2 regions of the Streptomyces sp. NPDC037100 genome follow, and region 2 is predicted to be linked to the other one. Evidence: predicted binding sites of a transcription regulator. Region 2 holds the regulator's gene; the other holds the start of a gene.
The links. The regulator HspR, encoded in region 2, represses chaperone genes until heat shock. The targets are predictions, from matches to a motif close to TTGAGNNNNNNNNNCTCAA.
Positions count from the first base shown of each region.

Region 1: the regulator HspR is predicted to act here: its motif matches at 7,529-7,547, upstream of lon (endopeptidase La).

Region 1 covers NZ_JBVJSX010000002.1:128,654-139,666, forward strand. Annotated here, with positions in the region: gene ACZ7EG_RS05710 (sensor histidine kinase) at 1-3,208, opposite strand, end outside; gene ACZ7EG_RS05715 (protein phosphatase 2C domain-containing protein) at 3,577-4,362, shown strand; gene ACZ7EG_RS05720 (MarR family winged helix-turn-helix transcriptional regulator) at 4,401-4,892, opposite strand; gene lon (endopeptidase La) at 5,083-7,506, opposite strand; gene ACZ7EG_RS05730 (GNAT family N-acetyltransferase) at 7,681-8,340, shown strand; gene ACZ7EG_RS05735 (rhomboid-like protein) at 8,353-9,150, opposite strand; gene ACZ7EG_RS05740 (spermine/spermidine synthase domain-containing protein) at 9,323-10,000, shown strand; gene ACZ7EG_RS05745 (response regulator transcription factor) at 10,136-10,876, shown strand; gene ACZ7EG_RS05750 (sensor histidine kinase) at 10,873-11,013, shown strand, end outside.
Region 2 covers NZ_JBVJSX010000003.1:610,655-621,667, forward strand. Annotated here, with positions in the region: gene ACZ7EG_RS12810 ((Fe-S)-binding protein) at 1-1,290, opposite strand, end outside; gene ACZ7EG_RS12815 (MraY family glycosyltransferase) at 1,590-2,609, shown strand; gene dnaK (molecular chaperone DnaK) at 2,704-4,560, shown strand; gene grpE (nucleotide exchange factor GrpE) at 4,557-5,222, shown strand; gene dnaJ (molecular chaperone DnaJ) at 5,256-6,443, shown strand; gene ACZ7EG_RS12835 (heat shock protein transcriptional repressor HspR) at 6,449-6,901, shown strand; gene ACZ7EG_RS12840 (sugar ABC transporter substrate-binding protein) at 7,182-8,291, shown strand; gene ACZ7EG_RS12845 (helix-turn-helix transcriptional regulator) at 8,500-9,549, shown strand; gene ACZ7EG_RS12850 (helix-turn-helix transcriptional regulator) at 9,512-10,498, opposite strand; gene ACZ7EG_RS12855 (helix-turn-helix transcriptional regulator) at 10,495-11,013, opposite strand, start outside.

The DNA of each region.
Region 1 (11,013 bases), on a different contig from region 2:
GCCGCTGGTGCGAGGCCGTCCTCTCGGCGATCTCCGCCTCCACGTCGCGGTAGCCCGCCTGCGCGCCCTGGCGGAAGCCGCCCAGGCGGCGGCGCAGGGCTTCGGCGTCGACGGAGCCGCTGCGCTGGCGCGGGGCGGTGGTCTGTGCGGTGATCTTCGGGGTGCGCTTGGGGAGGCCCTTGTCGGTGACGCGGTCCTCCTCCTCGTCGGGCGCGCGCTCGTGCTCCGGGCTCTCGTCCCGCTCCGCGCCGCCCGTATGGGCCCCGCCTTCGGACGCGGGCTGCCCGTACGGGCCGGTCCCGCCCGTGCGGGAAGCGACGTCGGACGCGTGCCGCTCGTGCGGGCCGGTCTCACCCGTGCGGGAAGCGACGTCGGACGCGGGCTGCCCGTACGGGCCGGTCTCGGCGCCGTCGACCGCGGGTCCGTGCCCCGCCGGGTGCCGCTCGTGCGGGCCGGTCTCGGCGCCGTCGACCGCGGGTCCGTGCCCCACCGGGTCCGGCTCCCCCGCCTGCGCCGGGATCAGCAGCTCCATCGTGGTCTCCGCGGGGGATTCCACGGGTGCGGCGGTCTCGTCCGGGCCGGCGTGCGGCCTCGGCTCGGGGTCTGCCGCGAGTTCGCCGGGCGTCGGGTCGCTGGACGCCGCCGGGTCGACAGGGGCGGCCGGATCGCGCTCGGCCGGGGAGGCGTGGGCGGCCTGATCGGCGGGCGCCACCGGGGAGGCGTGGGCGGCCTGATCGGCGGGCGCCACCCGGGCGTCCCGCGTCACCGGGCCGGCGGCGTGTGCCCCCGGCTCGGTGTGCGCCGTCGGCTCACCGGGCGCTGCCGGCTCGGCCGATGTCGCCGGGATCGCCGTTTCGGGCGACTCCGGCGCCTCCAGCACCTCGGGCGCCTCGGACGCCTCCGCCGGTTCCGGCTCCCCGGCCGGTTCCGGGTGGGGGGTGGGCGTCGTGGTCTCCACGGCTTCGTCCTGGCGTACCGCCTTCTCCGCCAGGGCCACCAACGGGTCGTCACCGGATGCGCGGCCGTGCAGGACGTTGGAGTTGGCCTCGGCGTCGGCGCCCGGGAAGGAGTAGGAGTGGGTCGTGCCGGTGAGGGGGCCGGAGGCCGGTACGGCCACGGGCGGGGCGGCGGCGAGGAGCGTGCGCGGCAGGACGACGACCGCCGCGACACCGCCCTGCTTCTGCTCGCGCAACTGGACGCGCACGCCGTGGCGGTGGGCGAGCCGGGCCACGACGTACAGGCCGAGGCCGAGACCGTCCTCGCCCTCCTGGTCGTAGGGCGCCTCGGGGTCGAAGTCGGCGAGGCGGGAGTTGAGGCGCTCCAGCCGGTCCTCGGTCATGCCGATGCCCTCGTCCTGGACGGACAGCATGACCTCGCCGTTCTCCAGCAGCCAGCCGGAGATCTCGACGGGCAGGTCGGGCGGGGAGAACGAGGTGGCGTTCTCCATGAGTTCGGCCAGCAGGTGGGAGAGGTCGTCCGCGGCGAACCCGGCGATGTGCGCGTGCGGCGGCAGCGCGGCGATCCTGACCCGCTCGTACCGCTCGATCTCGCTCACCGCGGCCCGGACGACGTCCACCAGCGGTACCGGTCCGGCGGCGTGCTGGACGTGCTCGGTGCCGGCGAGCACCAGGAGGTTCTCGCTGTGCCGGCGCATGACCGTCGCGAAGTGGTCGAGCTTGAACAGCGTGGCGAGGCGGTCCGGGTCCTGCTCGCGCTCCTCCAGGTTCTCGATGACGGCCAGTTGCCGCTCGACCAGGCCGAGGGTGCGCAGGGCGAGGTTGACGAACGTCCCGCCGATGGCCGTGCGCAGCCGCTCCAGCTGGGCGGCGGACTCGGCGAGTTCGCCGCGCAGTTCCTCGCGGGCGTCGGCCATCTTCTGGCGCTGCCCGACGAGGTGCTTGCGGTCGGACTCCAGCGTGGTGATCCGCTCGGTGAGGGCGGCCGCGTGCGCGTGCAGGGCGTTGACGGAGCGGACGGCCTGGGCGAACTCGTCGTTGCGGCCGGTGAACTTCACCGGCTCCTCTGCCGCCGGGTCCTCGGCCTCGGCGAGGCGCTTGGACCCCAGGCGCAGGACGGCGAGCGGTCGGGTGAGGCTGCGGGCCATGCCCGTGGCGACACCGACCGCGAGCAGCATGAGGGCGCCGAGGATCGCGATGCGGATCTCCAGCGCGGTGACGTCGTCGTCGCGCAGCGCCTCGAGGTCCTTGGTGCGGCGGTCGTAGAGGGCCGACTCCACGCCGCGCATCAGGTCGACGCGGGCGGACAGGGCCGCGTCCAGCCTCTTGGTGCTGGTGGCGAGGTCGGTGCGGGAGAGCGTCGGCTGGTCGGTCAGGGTGGCGAGGTACTTGTCGGCGGAGTTGACCTCGGTGCCGGTGACCGTGGAGTCGAAGGAGGCGCGGGCCGGCTTGGGCGCGGTGCCGCGGAAGTCGGCCAGGGCCGCGTCGGAGCGCAGCCGGGCCTGCTGGGCGGCGGCGCTGAGGGCGTCGCGCTGCCGGGCGTCGGCGTCCGAGGAGGTGGAGCTCTCGCTCGGCAGGCCGGTGACGGGGTCGATGACCGTCTCGGTGCTGCGCGGCACGCTCAGCGCGGCGAGCAGCAGCCCGCGGGCCGCGGCGGCCTGCTGGACGGCGGAGTCCAGCTCGGCCAGCGCGTAACCGCCGGCACCCGCGCGCGGCGGGGTCCGCTGCGCCAGCTGCTCGGCGAGGTCGTGGAGTTCGGTGATGGCGCGGGAGTACGCCTGGTGCGCTTCGAGGGCGCTGCTCTTGCCGGTGAGCGCAGCCCTGCGCACGGCCGCTATGCCGTCGAGGTCCGAGCGGAGGGAGGCGGGCGTGTCGGTGTCGGAGCGCAGCTCCTCGACCTGCCGGTCCACCCGGGCGCTGCGCTGCTCGGAGGGCGCCTTGGACTTGGGGCGCCCGGCGGCGATGTAGGAGGTGACGTCGTCCCGCTCGTCGGCGAGGGAGTGCGCGAGCGCGAGCGCGTCCTGCGTCTGCTCCGCGAGCGTCACCAGTTCCTGGGAGTCGTGGAGCTGCCCGGAGGCGGCCAGGACGGACGGGGTGCCGGCCCCGGCGATGGCCGCGGCGACCACGGCCACGGCCACGATCAGCCGGTTGCGTACATGCGTGGGACGGCCCGTGCCGGTGGGGGGCGTCGGCTCAGCGCCCTGAACGGGGGCCTTCTGCTTGCCTGTGCGACGAGGCCGCGTCTTCTGCACCGGTGCTCGCATTCCTGACTCGTGAACCCTTGGGCCCGGATGACGCTCCGTCAACTGGTGCGTACTCCCGGTACACTTCCCGACCCTCCCAGCGCCGGTGGGCAGCGCACGCGCATCACCTGACCCGCCACCCGAAGGAGTGAACCCCGGACGGGAGTTGAGGGGCAAGTTCCGCAGGCCCTTGCAGCGACCTTGCGTGGCATGCCGGTTGGACGACGGCGGAGGCCGGTGGCAGTATTCGCCACCACGCCTTCCCGGAACAAATCATTCCATCCCAAACCCGGCGTCTGACCTGCGCGGCTGCGCCGATCCGGCAACCGTTGCCGGTCCCTTGCGGACGTTGTGAAGGGCTCGTGCAGACTGGCCGGATGCGCACTGAACTCGCCTCGGAGCCGGGAGACGCCGACCGCCCCAACGAGGACTTCGCCGGTGTCGGGCTACCGGCCTCGGGACAGGGCGGTTCGGTCGTCGTCCTGGACGGGGTCACGCCGCCGAGGACCGGGACGGGCTGTCTGCATTCCGTTCCCTGGTTCACCGCACGCCTCGGTGGAGCACTGACCGAACTGACCGTTTCACTCCCGGATGCCCCCCTGGTCGACGCCTTGTCCCGCGCCATCGCGCGTACCTCCGAGGCGCACGCCACAACCTGTGACCTTTCTCACCCTCGAACCCCTCAGGCCACAGTGGTCGCGGCCCGATGGAATCCGGAGACGGTCGAGTATCTGGTCCTGTCCGACTCGGCTCTGCTCCTGGAGTCGCCGGACGGCGTGGTCACACCCCTCCTCGACGACCGACTGGCCCTGCTCCCCCGCTCGGCGCTCGCCACGGACGCGCTGGTGGACTCCACGTTCCGCAACATGGAGGGCGGCTTCTTCACGGCGGCCGCCGACCCCTCGGTGGCGGCCCGGGCGGTGACCGGAACCGTGCCCCGTCGCGAGGTCCGTGCCCTGGCCGCGCTGACGGACGGCGCGACGCGCTGGGTCGAGCGGTTCGAGGAGGGCGACTGGACGGACTGCTTCCACCTGATCCGCAAGGAGGGGCCCCAGGCACTGGTGGACCGCGTCCGGACGCTGGAGCGGTCGGACGCCGCCACGACGTCCCTGGGCAGGAGCAAGCGGCACGACGACGCGACGGTGGTGTTCGTCGAGTTCTAGCGCACCACTCAGCGGACGCCGGCCGGCCGGCGCGTGGCCTACTTCTCCATGCCGCGGTTGAGCTGGTTCAGCAGCCGGGCCAGTTCCGTGACCTCGCGGGAGTCCCAGTCGGCCAGGCGGCCGGCGTAACGTGCGCGGCGGGCCTCCCGGACCCGGCGGACGCGGTCGTGGCCCTCCTGGGTGAGGGCGACGAGCCAGGCGCGTCCGTCGGCGGGATCGGGCTCGCGCGCGACCAGCCCGAGCTCCTCCAGGGCGCGCAGCTGGCGGGACATCGTCGCCTTGCCGACCCCGATGTAGGCGGCCAGCTCGGTCGCCCGCTGCTTGCCGTGCTCGTCCAGCCGCACGAGCAGGCCGTACGCGGACGACTCCAGGTCGGGGTGGACCTCGCGGGCCATCTCACCCTGGCTGGCCCGGGCGCGCCGCAGCAGCACGGTCAGCTCGCGCTCCAGCGCCAGGAAGGCGGGCTGATCCACACCGGTTCCGGCCACACCGGCGTCGCGGTGTCCGTCGTCGTTGCCGCCCTCGTGCACGTCAGCCCCTGCCTCGGTCGTCGCCCGGTCGTGGAACGCCGGTACCTGAATTTTCCGCCACCTGCCGCCATCACCGCAGTTCGGCAAGTATTCCGCAGGTCAGGGCGTCCGTGTCCACAGGGCCACCACACGGTGAAGGCCCGGGCCTCCCTCACGAGGAACCCGGGCCTTCCCTATCCGGTCACGCCCGTCACGCCGCGACCGGAACCTCCGGCGCCGCGCTGTTCGTCGCGGGCGCGAGCGCCAGTTCCAGGACCTGGCGGACGTCGGTGACGGCGTGGACGTCGAGCTTGTCCAGCACCTCCGCCGGGACGTCGTCCAGGTCGGGTTCGTTGCGCTTGGGGATGACCACCGTGGTGACCCCCGCCCGGTGCGCGGCGAGCAGCTTCTGCTTCACACCGCCGATCGGCAGGACCCGCCCGGTCAGCGAGACCTCGCCGGTCATCGCCACGTCCGTGCGGACCAGCCGGCCGGACAGCAGGGACGCGAGGGCCGTGGTCATCGTGATGCCCGCGCTCGGGCCGTCCTTGGGGACCGCGCCCGCCGGGAAGTGGATGTGCACGCCCCGGTCCTTCAGATCGCCCACCGGCAGTTCCAGCTCGGCGCCGTGGGAGCGCAGGAAGCTCAGCGCGATCTGCGCGGACTCCTTCATCACGTCGCCCAGCTGGCCGGTCAGGGTCAGCCCGGCCGCGCCCGTCTCCGGGTCGGCCAGGGACGCCTCGACGTACAGGACGTCACCGCCCGCTCCGGTCACCGCGAGGCCGGTCGCCACGCCGGGGACGGACGTGCGCCGCTCGGCCGGGTCCTGAGCGGACTCGGGCACGTGGTGCGGCCGGCCGATCAGGTCACGCAGGTCCTCGTCCCGAACGGTGAAGGGCAGCTTCCGCTCGCCCAGTTCGTGCTGGGCGGCGACCTTGCGCAGCAGCCGTGCGACGGACCGCTCCAGGGTGCGCACACCCGCCTCGCGGGTGTACTCACCGGCGAGCTTGCGCAGCGCGCCCTCGTCGATGGTCACCTCGTCCTCGCCGAGTCCGGCCCGCTCCAGCTGGCGCGGGAGCAGGTGGTCACGGGCGATGACGACCTTCTCGTCCTCGGTGTAGCCGTCCAGGCGGACGATCTCCATCCGGTCGGCCAGTGCCTCCGGGATCGCCTCCAGGACGTTGGCGGTCGCGAGGAAGACGACATCGGACAGGTCCAGCTCGACCTCCAGGTAGTGGTCCCGGAAGGTGTGGTTCTGCGCCGGGTCGAGCACTTCGAGGAGGGCAGCGGCCGGGTCGCCCCGGAAGTCCGAGCCCACCTTGTCGATCTCGTCGAGCAGCACGACCGGGTTCATCGAGCCCGCCTCCTTGACGGCCCGGACGATCCGGCCCGGCAGCGCGCCGACGTAGGTACGCCGGTGGCCGCGGATCTCGGCCTCGTCGCGGACGCCGCCGAGGGCGACGCGGACGAACTTGCGGCCCATGGCGTGGGCGACGGACTCGCCCAGGCTGGTCTTGCCGACGCCGGGCGGCCCGACGAGCGCGAGCACGGCACCGCCGCGCCGCCCGCCGACCACGCCCAGTCCTCGCTCGGTGCGCCGCTTGCGCACCGCCAGGTACTCGGTGATCCGCTCCTTCACGTCCTCCAGGCCGGAGTGCTCGGCGTCGAGGACGGCCTGGGCGCCCTGGATGTCGTAGGCGTCCTCGGTGCGCTCGTTCCACGGCATCTCCAGGACCGTGTCGAGCCAGGTGCGGATCCAGGAGCCCTCGGGCGACTGGTCGGAGGACCGCTCCAGCTTGTCGACCTCCTTGAGCGCGGCCTCACGGACCTTCTCGGGCAGGTCGGCGGCCTCCACGCGGGTGCGGTAGTCGTCTGACTCCTCGCCCCCCTGCTCACCGTTGAGCTCGCGCAACTCCTTGCGGACGGCTTCCAGCTGACGCCGCAACAGGAATTCGCGCTGCTGCTTGTCGACGCCCTCCTGGACGTCCTTGGCGATCGACTCGGCCACGTCCTGCTCGGCGAGGTGGTCGCGCAACTGCTGGGTGGCGAGCTTCAGCCGGGCCACCGGGTCGGCGGTCTCCAGCAGTTCGACCTTCTGGTCGGTGGTGAGGAACGGCGAGTAGCCGGAGTTGTCGGCGAGCGCCGAGACGTCGTCGATGGCCTGGACCCGGTCGACGACCTGCCAGGCGCCGCGCTTGCGCAGCCAGGCGGTGGCGAGGGCCTTGTACTCCTTCATCAGTTCGGCGAGATGCCCGGGCAGGGGCTCCGGCACGGTCTCGTCGACCTGGGTGCCTTCCACCCAGAGGGCGGCACCGGGACCCGTGGTCCCCGCGCCGATGCGCACCCGGCCCCGGCCGCGGATCAGGGCGCCCGGGTCGCCGTCGGCGAGCCGGCCGACCTGCTCGACGGTGCCGAGGACACCGGTGTTCGCGTAGGTCCCGTCGATGCGTGGCACCAGGAGTACCCGGGGCTTTCCGGGCGTTGACCGGGCAGCGGCCTGAGCGGCCTCCACCGCGGCACGGACCTCGGAATCGCTCAGGTCCAGCGGGACCACCATCCCTGGCAGCACGACCTCGCCGTCGAGCGGCAGCACGGGCAGGGTGAGCGGTGTGAACGCCGTGGACTCAGCAGCCATGATCTCCCCTTCGGCAGTCAAGTTGAGCTATGCCGACTCAATGCTTGAGCGGCGCCGGATGTTCCCCAGCCACTGTTCGCTGTCAGCGATCACCCATGACGCCGGGAGCCGGAGGGCGCGTAAGGTCCCCAGGTAAGGGATGATCAGGATTCGCGCTCATTACAGGGGGACGACATGGACGGAACCGTGCAGGCCTGGGTGAACGGATGGGTCGTGTCGCGCGGGGCCGCTCCACCCCTGGCCGAGCCGTGGGGCTGGACCATCGACATGGGGATGTACGGCCACGTCACGCGGCACGTGTTCGGCGCGACGGGCGAGAGCCTCGACGAGACGACCGTCCGCAAGGTGGCCGACGGGGTGACCGGCCGGGGTGTATGGCTGAAGGCCTTCCGGGATCCGTCGGTGGTCTCCGGCTGGCTGGACGACACCTGGTGGATCGACCCCGAGCCCGGCTGCCTGATGACGGTCCCCCTGAAGGCGGACGGCGCTCCGGCCGTCCCCGAGGGTTTCCGGCTGCGCGAGTGGTCGCGCGGTGGAGTGACCCGTCTGATGGTGGCCGCGCCGGACGGGTCCCTGGCGGCCCGCGGACAGGTCACACCGACGGGCGAGACCGCTGTCGTCGACCAGATCGAGACGGCCCCCGAGCACCGCCGCAAGGGTCTGGGCAGCCTCGTCGTACGGACCTTGCAGAACGCCGCCGTCCGGCAGGGGGCGCGGACCGGAGTCCTGGCAGGCACCCCCGCGGGCCGAGGGCTCTACGAGGCGTTGGGCTGGGAGATGGTGGCCCCGCTGACCAGCGCCAGGCACGACCCGCCGGCCTCCGCCGGGGCCTGAAGGCCCTCGTGGTCAGCCCCCGGCCGGGCCGAGGCGCGTCGCGCACCACCGCCGGACCGCCGGCCAGGCCACGATTCCGATGCCCAAGGCGATGAGGTGACCCCAGTTCGTCATCGGGTCGGCGTAGGCGAGCAGGTCCTGGAGCAGCATCCAGCCGAACGCGGCCAGCAGCGGCAGACGCTGCCACCGCGGCAGCAGACCGGCCAGGGCGCCGATACCGGCGGCGACGCCGAAGCTGACGCCGTAGTCGAGGCGGTGCAGGGAGCTGTCCGGAAGGTGACCGGCCAGGACCGCGAGGCCCACGGGGACCTCGGTGGCGAGGGTGGCCAGTACATGGCCGAGGAGGAAGACAGCGGCCGTGCGCAGGGCCCCGATCCGCCGCTCCAGTGCCGTCAGCGCCAGTACGAAGGCGATGGCGAACGGCGAGGTCACCCCGCCCGCGACCCACAGCGCGCTGCCGATCAGCACCAGCCCCGGCGTCCGCAGAAGGTGCGTCACATCCGTGCTGGAGCCCTGGAGCAGGGCGTGCACCAGGGCCGGGTCCGCGTAGGCGGCGATCAGCGAGGTGAGGCAGAGGACGACCGCGTATCCGAAGGTGAACGGCGTCCCGGTGGGGGTCGGCAGCAACCGCCAGGGCCGCGGCGATCGCCGGGGCCCTGCCGCCGGAGTGGGTTCCCGCAGCGCCGCGCCTGCCGTCTCGCGCGGGATCCGCTGCCGCGGCACCCCGTCCAGCAGCCCCGGCACGTCCTGGACGGGCGCGCCCGTCGGCTTCGGTGTGGCCGTCTCGGGGGGCGGCGCGGGGCGTTCCACGAAAGGCGCTCCTTTCCCTCAGGTCCCAGCCTTCGCGGCGGACCCCGCGCTGTCTGTGACCCGCGCCACGCTGGAGCCGATGCACAGCAACCCGCAAGCATCGCCCCGAGTCCCCCAGGGGGCCCGGGGAAATACGAGGCACCACACCCCTCTGCCCTGCCAGGATGCCCCCATGCCTACCCCTTACGACATTCCCGACGTCCTGGACCGTCGCGAGGGCCCCCACGGTGAGGTGGTGCTGCGACGGCACGGTGACCGGCTGGAGATCATCGCCAACGGCTGTTTCCTGATGGACACCTCCGACGGCCGCTCGGAGCGGCGGCTGGTCGACGCGGCACTGGACGCCCTGGCCGGCCGGGACCGCCCCGAGGTCCTGATCGGCGGGCTCGGCGTCGGCTTCTCCCTCGCGCACGCCGCCGCGGACCCGCGCTGGGGACGGATCACAGTGGTGGAACGCGAGCACGCGATCGTCGAGTGGCACCGCGACGGCCCGCTCTCCGCGCTCTCCGCCCAGGCTTTGGCCGACCCCCGCACGCATATCGTCGAGGCCGATCTCGTCGCACACGTCAATGAGACATCCGACACATATGACGCCCTGTGTCTCGACATCGACAACGGACCCGGCTGGACCGTCACCGAAGGCAACGGAAATCTGTACCGGGCGGCCGGACTGGCAAGCTGTGCAAGGGTGTTGAGACCCGGCGGGGTTCTGGCCGTCTGGTCCGCCCAGCCGTCTCCGGAATTCGAAGAAACCTTGCGGAATGCCGGGTTCCAGCAGGTGCGTACCGAAGAGATCCCGGTTGCCCGGGGCGTTCCGGACGTGGTGCACCTCGCCATCAGCCCTGGATAGCAAAGGCGTACTGACTCCCCGTACGCTGCTCCCCTGACGCCGATCATTCAAGCGTCAATCGCAACCATGCGCAGGCATAGCCAGTCAGAAGGAATCACCCCACTGATTCCGGAAAGCACACCCCAGGGGCGGGCGATGGAGCAGACACAGACCTCCCACAACGGTTCGGCGACGGCTACTCCGGGCGCGCAGCGCCGGGTCCTGGTGGTCGAGGACGACGCGACGATCGTGGACGCCATCGCGACCCGCCTGCGGGCCGAGGGATTCCTCGTGCAAACAGCGGGCGACGGCCCGGCCGCGGTCGACACGGCCGAGGCGTGGCAGCCCGACCTGCTGATCCTCGACATCATGCTGCCCGGCTTCGACGGTCTGGAGGTCTGCCGACGCGTGCAGGCCGCCCGCCCGGTGCCGGTGATGATGCTCACCGCGCGCGACGACGAGACCGACATGCTGGTCGGCCTCGGTGTCGGCGCCGACGACTACATGACCAAGCCCTTCTCGATGCGGGAGCTGGCGGCGCGCGTGCATGTCCTGCTGCGCCGGGTGGAGCGGGCCGCCATCGCGGCGGCCACCCCCCGCTCCGGCATCCTGCGCCTCGGCGAACTGGAGATCGACCACGCACAGCGCCGGGTCCGGGTGCGCAGCGAGGACGTCCACCTCACGCCCACCGAGTTCGATCTGCTGGTGTGCCTGGCCAACACCCCGCGCGCGGTGCTCTCCCGTGAGCAGCTGCTGGCCGAGGTCTGGGACTGGGCGGACGCCTCCGGCACCCGCACGGTCGACAGCCACATCAAGGCCCTGCGCCGGAAGATCGGCGCCGAGCGGATCCGCACGGTGCACGGCGTGGGTTACGCCCTGGAGACCCCGACGCCATGAGCGGCGGGCCGGCCGCACGGAAAAACCCCGGGGAGAACCCCTGGGGCGGGGTGAGCCCGTTCTCGATCAAGACCAAGCTGGGCGCGCTGGTCGTCATCTCGGTGCTGATCACCACGGGCCTGTCGGTGATCGCGGTG
Region 2 (11,013 bases):
CTCGGACGGGAAGGAGCTCTCGATCATCACCTGGTAGCGGCGCATGTCGACGATGTGGTCGACGTGCTCGATGTCCACCGGGCACTGCTCGACGCAGGCGCCGCAGGTGGTGCAGGACCACAGGACGTCCGGGTCGATGACGCCGTTCTCCTCGGCCGTGCCCACCAGCGGGCGCTCGGCCTCCGCCAGGGCGGCCGCGGGCACGTCCTTCAGCTGCTCCTCGGACGCCTTCTCCTCGCCCTCCATCGTCTTGCCGCCGCCGGCCAGCAGGTACGGGGCCTTGGCGTGCGCGTGGTCGCGCAGCGACATGATCAGCAGCTTGGGGGAGAGGGGCTTGCCCGTGTTCCAGGCGGGGCACTGCGACTGGCAGCGGCCGCACTCGGTGCAGGTGGAGAAGTCCAGCAGGCCCTTCCAGGAGTACTGCTCGACCTGGGAGACACCGAAGACGTCGTCGTCACCGGGGTCGGTGAAGTCGATCGGCTTGCCGCCCGAGGTCATCGGCTGGAGCGCGCCGAGGGCCGTGCCGCCGCTCGCCTCGCGCTTGAACCAGATGTTCGGGAAGGCGAGGAAGCGGTGCCAGGCGACACCCATGTTGGTGTTGAGCGACACCACGATCATCCAGATGAACGAGGTGCCGATCTTGATCATCGCGACGAAGTAGACGAGGTTCTGCAGCGCCGTGACGCTCAGGCCCTTGAACGCGAGCACCAGCGGGTACGACGCGAAGTACGACGCCTCGTAGTGGTCGACGTGGTGCAGTGCGCCCTCCAGGCCCCGCAGCACGTAGATCGCCAGGCCGATGGTGAGGATGACGTACTCGACGAAGTAGGCCTGTCCGGCCTTGGAGCCGGCGAAGCGGGACTTGCGGCCCGGGCGGCTCGGCAGGTTCAGCAGGCGGATCGCGATGAGCACCGCGATGCCCAGGATCGTCATCACGCCGATGAACTCGATGTACAGCTCGAACGGCAGGAACTCACCGATGACCGGCAGCACCCAGTCGGCCTGGAACAGCTGGCCGAAGGCCTGGGCGAGGGTCGGCGGGAGGGTCAGGAAGCCGACGGCGACGAACCAGTGGGCGACGCCGACGATGCCCCACCGGTTCATGCGCGTGTGGCCGAGGAACTCCTTCACCAGGGTCACGCTGCGCTGGTAGGGGTTGTCGGTCCGGGTTCCGGCCGGGACCGGCTGGCCCAGCTTGAAATACCGGACGAACTGGCCGATCGCGCGTGCGAGCAGCGCGACGCCGACCACGGTCAGTACCAGCGACACGATGATCGCGGCGAGTTGCATGGGGGCTCCTCGGGCCTGCGAGGGGTTTCGTCGGGTGACCTGTCGTTATTCCAGGTTCCCCGAAATTACTAAGCGGTAACTTATGCAGTCCGTCTGAGACTACCCTCATCCTCCGCCGCACTGTAGCCGGGTGGGCAGTGATCTGAATCGCTGAGGGTTGCCTCAGGAGCGGACCGGATCCGGTCGCGACCCTGATGTGTGTCGTCGCGCATCCCGTCGTACATCCCGTCGTGAATCTCGTCGTACATCCCGTCGTGTTATTCATACCGAAATGTCATAGTCCCGCCTAACTTGTATCCGTGCTCTACGGGATCACCGCCGCCGCCACCGCCCTCGTCCTCACCGCTGTGTTCGCCGCCGCCCTGCGGGTCCCCGCGCTGCGGCTGCGACTGGTCGAGCGGCGCCGGCAGCGGGACGTGCCGCTGTCCGGGGGTCTGGCCGTCGTGCTCGTCACCGGGCTGGTCGTGGGGGGCGGCGACTGGCTGGGGGTCGCGCCGTCCGCCGACGGGACGCGGGGGGTGCTCCTCGCCGCGGGTGCCGTCGCCCTGCTCGGGCTCGCCGGTGACGTGTGGCGGCTGCGGCGGCGGGTACTGGCCGCCGGTACGGCCGTGGCGGCCGCGTGTGTCGTGCCGTACGGCGAGACGGGGGTGGGGACCGGATTGCTGGCCGTCGTGTGGGTCGTGGCGGTGGTGTTCGGGTTCCGGGGGCTCGATCACGCCGACGGGCTGGCGGGTACGGTCGGAGTGGTCGCCGCCTTCGGGGCGGCGGCCTGTGCGGCCGTCGAGGTGATGGACGGGATCGCGGGGCTGATGAGCGTGCTGGCCGCCGCGCTGACCGGCTTCCTTCTTCACAACTGGCATCCCGCGCGGGTGGCGCTGGGCGGCTGCGGGGCCATGGCCGCGGGGTTCGTGATCGCCGTGGGGACGGTGTACGCCCGGGCCGGGTTCGGGGTAGGGGAGAGCGCGGGTGTCCTGTTCGCGCTGACCGCGGTGGTGGCCGCCGATGTCGTCCTCGTGCTGGCATCGCGGCGGCTGGGCGGACGGAGTGTCACGCGCAGCGGGCCCGACCATCTCGCGCACCGGCTGCGGCGGCTCGGGCTGACCGCGCCGGGGGCGAGTCTGCTGCTGGGGATCGGGGCGTTGTCCGGGATGCTCGTCGGGGTACTCGCGCATGCCGACTGGATCGGGGCGGGCGCCCTGTGGTGGGTGGCGGGAGGGACGCTCGTGGTGGTGTTCACTCTCTCGCGTGTCCCTGTGTACGGCCCCCGACGCAGCGTATCGACGCAGGTCAGAGCGCCATTGCGCGTAAGGAACGGATAAGAGTTGAGCCTGCCCGACTCAGCTCTGTTGACCGGTGGGGAGCCGTCGTGCACACTTGAGTCCGTTCCACTCAAGTCAGCTGGAGGAATCAACCATGGCACGTGCGGTCGGCATCGACCTGGGCACGACTAACTCCGTCGTCAGCGTTCTGGAGGGCGGCGAGCCCACCGTCATCACCAACGCCGAGGGCGCCAGGACCACGCCGTCCGTCGTCGCCTTCGCCAAGAACGGTGAGGTGCTCGTCGGAGAGGTGGCCAAGCGCCAGGCGGTCACGAACGTGGACCGGACCATCCGCTCCGTCAAGCGTCACATGGGCACCGACTGGAAGATCGAGCTGGACGGGAAGCCCTTCAACCCGCAGCAGATCAGCGCCTTCGTGCTCCAGAAGCTCAAGCGTGACGCCGAGGCCTACCTGGGCGAGAAGGTGACCGACGCGGTCATCACCGTCCCGGCGTACTTCAACGACTCCGAGCGTCAGGCCACGAAGGAGGCCGGCGAGATCGCCGGTCTGAACGTGCTGCGCATCGTCAACGAGCCGACCGCGGCCGCCCTGGCGTACGGCCTCGACAAGGACGACCAGACCATCCTGGTCTTCGACCTCGGTGGCGGTACGTTCGACGTCTCGCTGCTGGAGATCGGCGACGGTGTCGTCGAGGTGAAGGCCACCAACGGTGACAACCACCTCGGTGGTGACGACTGGGACCAGCGCGTCGTCGACTACCTCGTCCAGCAGTTCCAGTCCGGCCACGGCGTGGACCTGGGCAAGGACAAGATGGCCCTGCAGCGTCTGCGCGAGGCCGCCGAGAAGGCGAAGATCGAGCTGTCCTCGTCCACCGAGACCTCGATCAACCTGCCCTACATCACCGCCTCCGCCGAGGGTCCCCTGCACCTCGACGAGAAGCTCACCCGCGCCCAGTTCCAGCAGCTGACCGCGGACCTCCTGGAGCGCTGCAAGACGCCGTTCCACAACGTCATCAAGGACGCCGGCATCTCCATCAGCGAGATCGACCACGTCGTCCTGGTCGGCGGCTCCACCCGTATGCCCGCCGTCGCCGAGCTCGTCAAGGAGCTGACCGGCGGCAAGGACGCCAACAAGGGCGTCAACCCGGACGAGGTCGTCGCCATCGGCGCCGCCCTGCAGGCCGGTGTCCTCAAGGGCGAGGTCAAGGACGTCCTGCTCCTCGACGTCACCCCGCTGTCCCTCGGCATCGAGACCAAGGGCGGCATCATGACCAAGCTCATCGAGCGGAACACGACGATCCCGACCAAGCGGTCCGAGATCTTCACCACCGCCGAGGACAACCAGCCGTCCGTGCAGATCCAGGTCTACCAGGGTGAGCGCGAGATCGCGGCGTACAACAAGAAGCTCGGGATGTTCGAGCTGACCGGTCTGCCGCCGGCGCCCCGCGGCGTCCCGCAGATCGAGGTGTCCTTCGACATCGACGCCAACGGCATCATGCACGTGACCGCCAAGGACCTGGGCACGGGCAAGGAGCAGAAGATGACCGTCACCGGCGGCTCCTCGCTGCCGAAGGACGAGGTCGACCGCATGCGCCAGGAGGCCGAGCAGTACGCGGAGGAGGACCACAAGCGCCGCGAGGCCGCCGAGTCCCGCAACCAGGGCGAGCAGCTCGTCTACCAGACCGAGAAGTTCCTCAAGGACAACGAGGACAAGGTCCCGGGCGACATCAAGACCGAGGTCGAGGAAGCCGTCGCCGAGCTGAAGGAAAAGCTCAAGGGCGAGGACTCCACCGAGATCCGCACCGCCACCGAGAAGGTCGCGGCCGTCTCGCAGAAGCTCGGCCAGGCCATGTACGCGGACGCGGGTGCGGCCCAGGCCGCCGGTGGCCCCGCGGGTGACGCCGGTGACGCCGGTGGTGCCAAGGCCGCTGACGACGACGTCGTCGACGCCGAGATCGTCGACGAGGACCGGAAGGACGGTGCCGCGTGACGGAGGAGACCCCGGGCTTCGACGAGCAGCAGTCGCAGCAGCCCGACGTCCCTTCCGGCGCCACCTCCGAAGACGCCGAGCCGAAGGCCGCCTCCCCCTCCGCGGAGGAGGGGGCGGCCCCGGCCGGGGACACGGGCCAGGACGTGGCTCTGGTGGCCCAGCTGGACCAGGCCCGCACCGCGCTCAGTGAGCGCACGGCGGACCTCCAGCGCCTCCAGGCCGAGTTCCAGAACTACCGCCGCCGGGTCGAGCGCGACCGGATCGCGGTCAAGGAGATCGCCATCGCGAACCTCCTGATCGAGCTCCTGCCCGTGCTCGACGACATCGGCCGCGCGCGCGAACACGGCGAGCTGGTCGGCGGCTTCAAGTCCGTCGCCGAGTCGCTGGAGAGCACCGCGGCGAAGATGGGCCTGCAGCAGTTCGGCAAGGAGGGCGAGCCCTTCGACCCGACGATCCACGAAGCCCTGATGCACAGCTACGCGCCGGACGTCACCGAGACGACGTGCGTGGCGATTCTGCAGCCCGGGTACCGGATCGGCGAGCGCACCATCCGCCCCGCGCGGGTGGCCGTGGCCGAACCCCAGCCGGGGGCGCAGACGGTCAAGGCGGACGAGTCCGCCGACGCCGACGACAAGGAGAGCGGTGGCCCGGACGAGGGCTGACGTCATAGACGAAGGGAAGGAGGGGCGTCGAGGATGAGCACCAAGGACTTCATCGAGAAGGACTACTACAAGGTCCTCGGCGTCCCCAAGGACGCCACCGAGGCCGAGATCAAGAAGGCGTACCGGAAGCTCGCCCGCGAGAACCACCCGGACGCCAACAAGGGAAACGTCAAGGCGGAGGAGCGCTTCAAGGAGATCTCCGAGGCCAACGACATCCTCGGCGACCCCAAGAAGCGCAAGGAGTACGACGACGCGCGCGCCCTCTTCGGCAACGGCGGCTTCCGCCCGGGGCCGGGCGGCGCGGGCGGCTCGTTCAACTTCGACCTGGGCGACCTCTTCGGAGGCGGCGCCCAGGGCGGCGGCCAGGGGGCCGGCGGCTTCGGCGGCGGTCTCGGTGACGTTTTCGGGGGCCTGTTCAACCGCGGCGGTGCGGGCGGTCCGGGGACGCGTGCGCACCCCCGGCGCGGCCAGGACATCGAGTCAGAGGTCACGCTCAGCTTCACGGAGGCGATCGAGGGCGCGACCGTCCCGCTGCGGATGTCGTCGCAGTCTCCCTGCAAGGCCTGTTCCGGCACCGGCGACAAGAACGGCACGCCGCGCGTGTGCCCGACCTGCGTCGGCACCGGGCAGGTCGCCCGGGGCAGCGGCGGCGGCTTCTCCCTGACCGACCCCTGCCCGGACTGCAAGGGCCGCGGCCTGATCGCGGAGAACGCCTGCGAGGTCTGCAAGGGCAGCGGCCGGGCCAAGTCCTCGCGGACCATGCAGGTGCGCATCCCCGCGGGCGTCAGCGACGGCCAGCGGATCAGGCTGCGCGGCAAGGGCGCGCCGGGCGAGCGCGGCGGGCCGGCGGGCGACCTCTATGTGGTCGTGCACGTCGACTCCCACCCGGTGTTCGGCCGCAAGGAGGACAACCTCACGGTCACCGTCCCGGTGACCTTCGCCGAGGCGGCCCTCGGCGGCGAGGTGCGGGTGCCCACCCTGGGCGGCCCGCCCGTCACGCTGAAGCTGCCGCCGGGCACGCCCAACGGGCGTACCATGCGCGCCCGGGGCAAGGGCGCGGTCCGCAAGGACGGCACCCGCGGCGACCTCCTGGTCACCGTGGAGGTGAGTGTTCCGAAGGACCTGTCGGGGAAGGCTCGTGACGCACTCGAGGCGTACCGAGAGGCGACCGCGGGTGAGGATCCGCGGGCGGATCTGTTCCAGGCCGCGAAGGGAGCATGAGTCAGATGGACGGTCGTCGGCGCAATCCGTATGAACTGACCGAGGAAACCCCGGTCTACGTCATCTCGGTGGCGGCCCAGCTGTCCGGCCTGCACCCGCAGACCCTGCGCCAGTACGACCGGCTGGGTCTGGTCTCCCCGGACCGTACCGCCGGCCGGGGCCGCCGCTACTCGGCCCGTGACATCGAACTGCTGCGCACCGTCCAGCAGTTGTCGCAGGACGAGGGCATCAACCTGGCCGGTATCAAGCGCATCATCGAACTGGAGAACCAGGTCGCCGCGCTCCAGGCCCGGGTCGCCGAGATGCAGGACGCGCTCGACGGCGCGGCGGCGGCGATGCGCCAGCGCGAGGCGGCGGTGCACGCGTCGTACCGCCGCGACCTGGTGCCGTACCAGGAGGTGCAGCAGACCAGCGCGCTGGTGGTGTGGCGGCCGAAGCGGCAGCAGCAGTCCGACTGACGCGCGTACACAGGTGAAGGGGCCGGGAGTTGACTCCCGGTCCTTTTCGCGTGCTTTGTAGGTCTTGCCCTGGTTTCGCTGGGCCTCCCGTGGATGACCGGGGGGTGCGCACCACTTGAAGGTGATTCCGCAGAGTCTCCACAACGCTTGCGGAGCGTGGTGTTGTCATCTCGTTAAGTGGTTCCGCTTGACCTGGGGGGGCGCCTCCGCGTTGGCTTTTGAGTCACATGGGCCGCAAAGCTGTGCCCACGTCCGAATCACACGCGAAGTGAGCCCCCGCATGCGTCGTCGTATCTCCATGTCCGTGGCCGTGGCCACGCTGTCCGTCACGCTCGCCGGCTGCGGCGTGCTCAACGCGACGGGGAGCAGTGACGACGCGAGCCCGACCAAGGGCAACGACATCACCGTGGGTCTGCTGCTGCCGGAGAAGGCGAACACGCGCTACGAGAGCTTCGACTACCCGATCATCAAGAGGAAGATCGAGTCGCTCACCAACGACAAGGGCCGCGTCGAGTACGCCAACGCCGAGGCGAGCGCGGACAAGCAGGCGAGCCAGCTGCAGCAGATGATCGACGACCGGGTCGACGTGATCCTGCTGGACGCCGTCGACGCGAAGGCCATCGCGAGCGGCGTGGAGAAGGCCAAGGAGGCCGGCATTCCGGTCATCGCCTACGACCGACTGGCCGAGGGCCCGATCGACGCGTACATCTCCTTCGACAACGAGCTGGTGGGCGAGGTCCAGGGCCGCTCCCTGCTGGAGGCCATCGGGGAGAAGGCGAGCCTCTCCGACAAGATAGTCATGATGAACGGCTCGTCCACCGACCCGAACGCCAAGCAGTTCAAGGCGGGCGCGATGTCCGAGCTGAACGGCAAGGTGACCATCGCCCAGTCCTTCGACACCAAGGACTGGAAGCCGGAGAACGCCGAGGCCAACATGGCCGAGGCGATCGCGAAGATCGGCAAGGGTGACATCGACGCCGTCTACTCCGCCAACGACGGCATGGCGGGCGGCATCGTCAACGCGCTGAAGGCCGCGGGCGTGACCAAGCTGCCGCCCATCACCGGCCAGGACGCGGAACTGCCCGCGGTGCAGCGGATCATCACCGGTGAGCAGTACATGAGCGTCTACAAGTCGTACCCGCAGGAGGCGGAGAACGCCGCGGAGATGGCCGTGGCCAAGGTCCAGGGCCGCGACATCCAGTTCGCCGCCCTCACCCGCGACAGGGTCGACAGCCCGACCGACAAGGGCATTCCCGCGCAGCTCGTGCCGGTGGTCGCCCTGACGAGGGAGAACATCAAGGACACGGTGGTCGCGGAGGACATCTACAAGCTGTCGGACATCTGCACGGCCGAGTACAAGGCGGCGTGCCGGGCCATCGGCCTGAAGTAGCCGTGCGGCGAGCCGGGTTCACCACCCCTGGCCCTCCGCTTCGACCGGACCTGGGACCGGACCCGCGACCGGACGAACCGAGGCCGGAGACACCGGTGTGTACCGGTGGTTTCCGGCGGTCGTCGCGCGGGGAGCCGTGTTGCGGAGCACGTTCGGTCCGCGCATAGTTGCGCTGCGGAAGACGGCGGAACCGGGGGTGGGATGGGCGATGGCCGGGCACGGGGTGGATGAGCATCCCCATGGTGCCGACCGACTGTGCGACGCCGGGGATCGTGTGTATTCCCGGGCCGTACGGCGCGGCCGGGTGCCGCGCCGGGACGCCGAACCGGTGCCCTGCCTGCTGGAACTCGCCCTGCTGCACCCGGATCCCGACGACATGGACTGGCTGGTGCCGACCTCCCCGCAGGAGGTCATGACCCGGCTGCTGCGCGGGATGTACGACGAGGTCAGCGCGAGCCGACGGCGGGTGGGTTCGGCTGTCGCGGCCGTCGAGTGGTACGCCGGGCTGGGCCACCGGGTGCGGCCGGCCGCGTCGGCGGCGGAGGGCCCGGCGATCCGGGTCCTGGACGGACTCGCCCGGATCCAGGCCGCGATGGACGAGGCGACCCAGGCGTGCACGGCCGAGGTCATCACCGTCCAGCCCGGCGGCATCCGCCGGGAGGCCGAGCTCTCCGAGGGGCTGCACCGGGCGCTGGCGCTGCGCGGCCGGGGCGTGCGGATGCGGGACCTGTACACCCATGTCGCCCGGCACGGGCAGGGGTTGCTGAACTATCTGGAGCTGATGGGCGACGCGGTGGAGGCGCGCACGCTGGACGAGGTGATCGACCGGCTGATCCTCTTCGACCGGACGGTGGCGTTCATCCCCGCCAACTCCGACCGCACCATGGCCCTGGAGCTACGGCATCCGGCGATCGTCGAGTACCTCCTCACGGTTTTCGAACGGCTGTGGCGCCTCGCCATCCCCCTCACGGCCCCGCTGCCCGACACCGGCATCGAGGGCATCTCCCACCGGGAGCAGTCGATCGCGGCGCTGCTGGCGGAGGGGCATCAGGACGCCGTCATCGCGGAACGGCTGGGCATAAGCGTCCGGACCTGCCGGGCGCACATCGCGCGGCTCTCGGAGACGCTGGGGGCGGCCAGCCGTACCCAACTCGGCGTGCGCATCGCCCAGGCGGGCCTCGACGGCCCGCCCCCCTCAGCCGCGTCCCCGTCCCCGTCCCTCAGCGCCCCCGATCAAGGATCCCGGACTGCCCGATGAGGTACCCGAGCTGCGCCCTGCTCTGACTGCCCAGAGTCGCGGCGAGCTTGGCGATGTGAACGCGCGCGGTACGGATGTTCATCCCCAGCCGGTCGGCTATCACGGCGTCGGTGTGGCCCTCGACGAGGAGGGCGGCTATCGCGTGCTGGCGGGGGGTGATGCCGTTGTGGGAGGGCTGGGGGGCGGCCGTCGGGTGCATGGGGGTGGCGAGGCGCCACAGGCGGTCGAACGTGGTGACCAGGTGGTCCACGAGCGCCGGGTGCCGGATCTCCAGCGCGAGTTTGCCGTCCTTGTCGGCCGGGATGAAGGCCACGGCGCGGTCGATGGCGATGAGGCGGTCGGGCACTTCGTCCAGTGAGCGCACCTCGATGTCGCCCTTCAACCGCTCGCACCGGGCGGCGATGGTCGGGAAATGGCGCAGCGTATGCGGGTAGAGCGTGCGTATCCTGCAGCCTCGGTCCAGCGCAGCCTGGTCGCGGCCGAGCGAGGCAGCGTCGGCGGCCTGACCGCGTGCCCCGGTGAGTCCGGCGCGGGGCTGGATGGTGACCAGTTCCTCGGAGGCCTCGGCCATGGCGTCGGTGATGGCCCGGTTGATCCGCTCCGTGCCGGTGAGCAGCCGGATCATGGGGGTCTCGGTGGCAGCGGTCCCCTGCCCGGCGACCCGCATGAGGTGACCGAACGTCTCGGCCAGCCGTGCCTCACGCCGCCGTTCGGTCGCGATCCGTTCTTCGGAGCTGCGCAGCAGCCGGTGCAGTGCGACGACCGGGGCCACGGGTTCCAGACGGGTGGGGTCGTCGAGGGCGGGGTGCAGCAGGCCGAGGTCGACGAGGCACGGGGCCGATTGGGCTTCTCCGGCCGGTAATTGCCCTTCGCGCAGTGCCCGCTCGTACAGGTCCGTGCCCGCGGAACACAGGTCGCCCGTGCCGTGCTCCGGATGCGGTGCGCTCACTGGGCCGCACCCGCCCGTTCCAGGATGCCGGACTGCGCGATGAGATAGCCCAGTTGGGCGCGGCTCCCGCTGCCCAGAGCCGACGCCAGCTTGGCGATATGGGCCCGGCAGGTGCGGACGTTCATGCCCAGGCGGCGGGCGATGGCCTCGTCGACATGACCCTCGACCAGGAGCTTGGCGATGGAGTGCTGAATCTCCGTGATGCCGTCGGGGGCGGTTTCGTAGGGGGCGCCGGCGCTCAACGGGACGGCTCGGTCCCACATGAACTCGAAGACCTTGATCAGGTAGGAGACGAGCCCGGGATGACGGAGCTCGAGAGCGACCTTCTGGTCGTCGCGCGTGGGGATGAAGGCGACCGTCTCGTCGCAGATGATGAGCCGTTCGACCAGTCCGTCGATGGTCCGGTGTTCCACCTTGCCGTCGGGGAACTGGCCGGCGTAGGTGAGCCTCTCGGGGTTGTACCGCGCCGTGTGCGGATACAGCGTCCGTATGCGCACACCACGTTCGATCAGCGG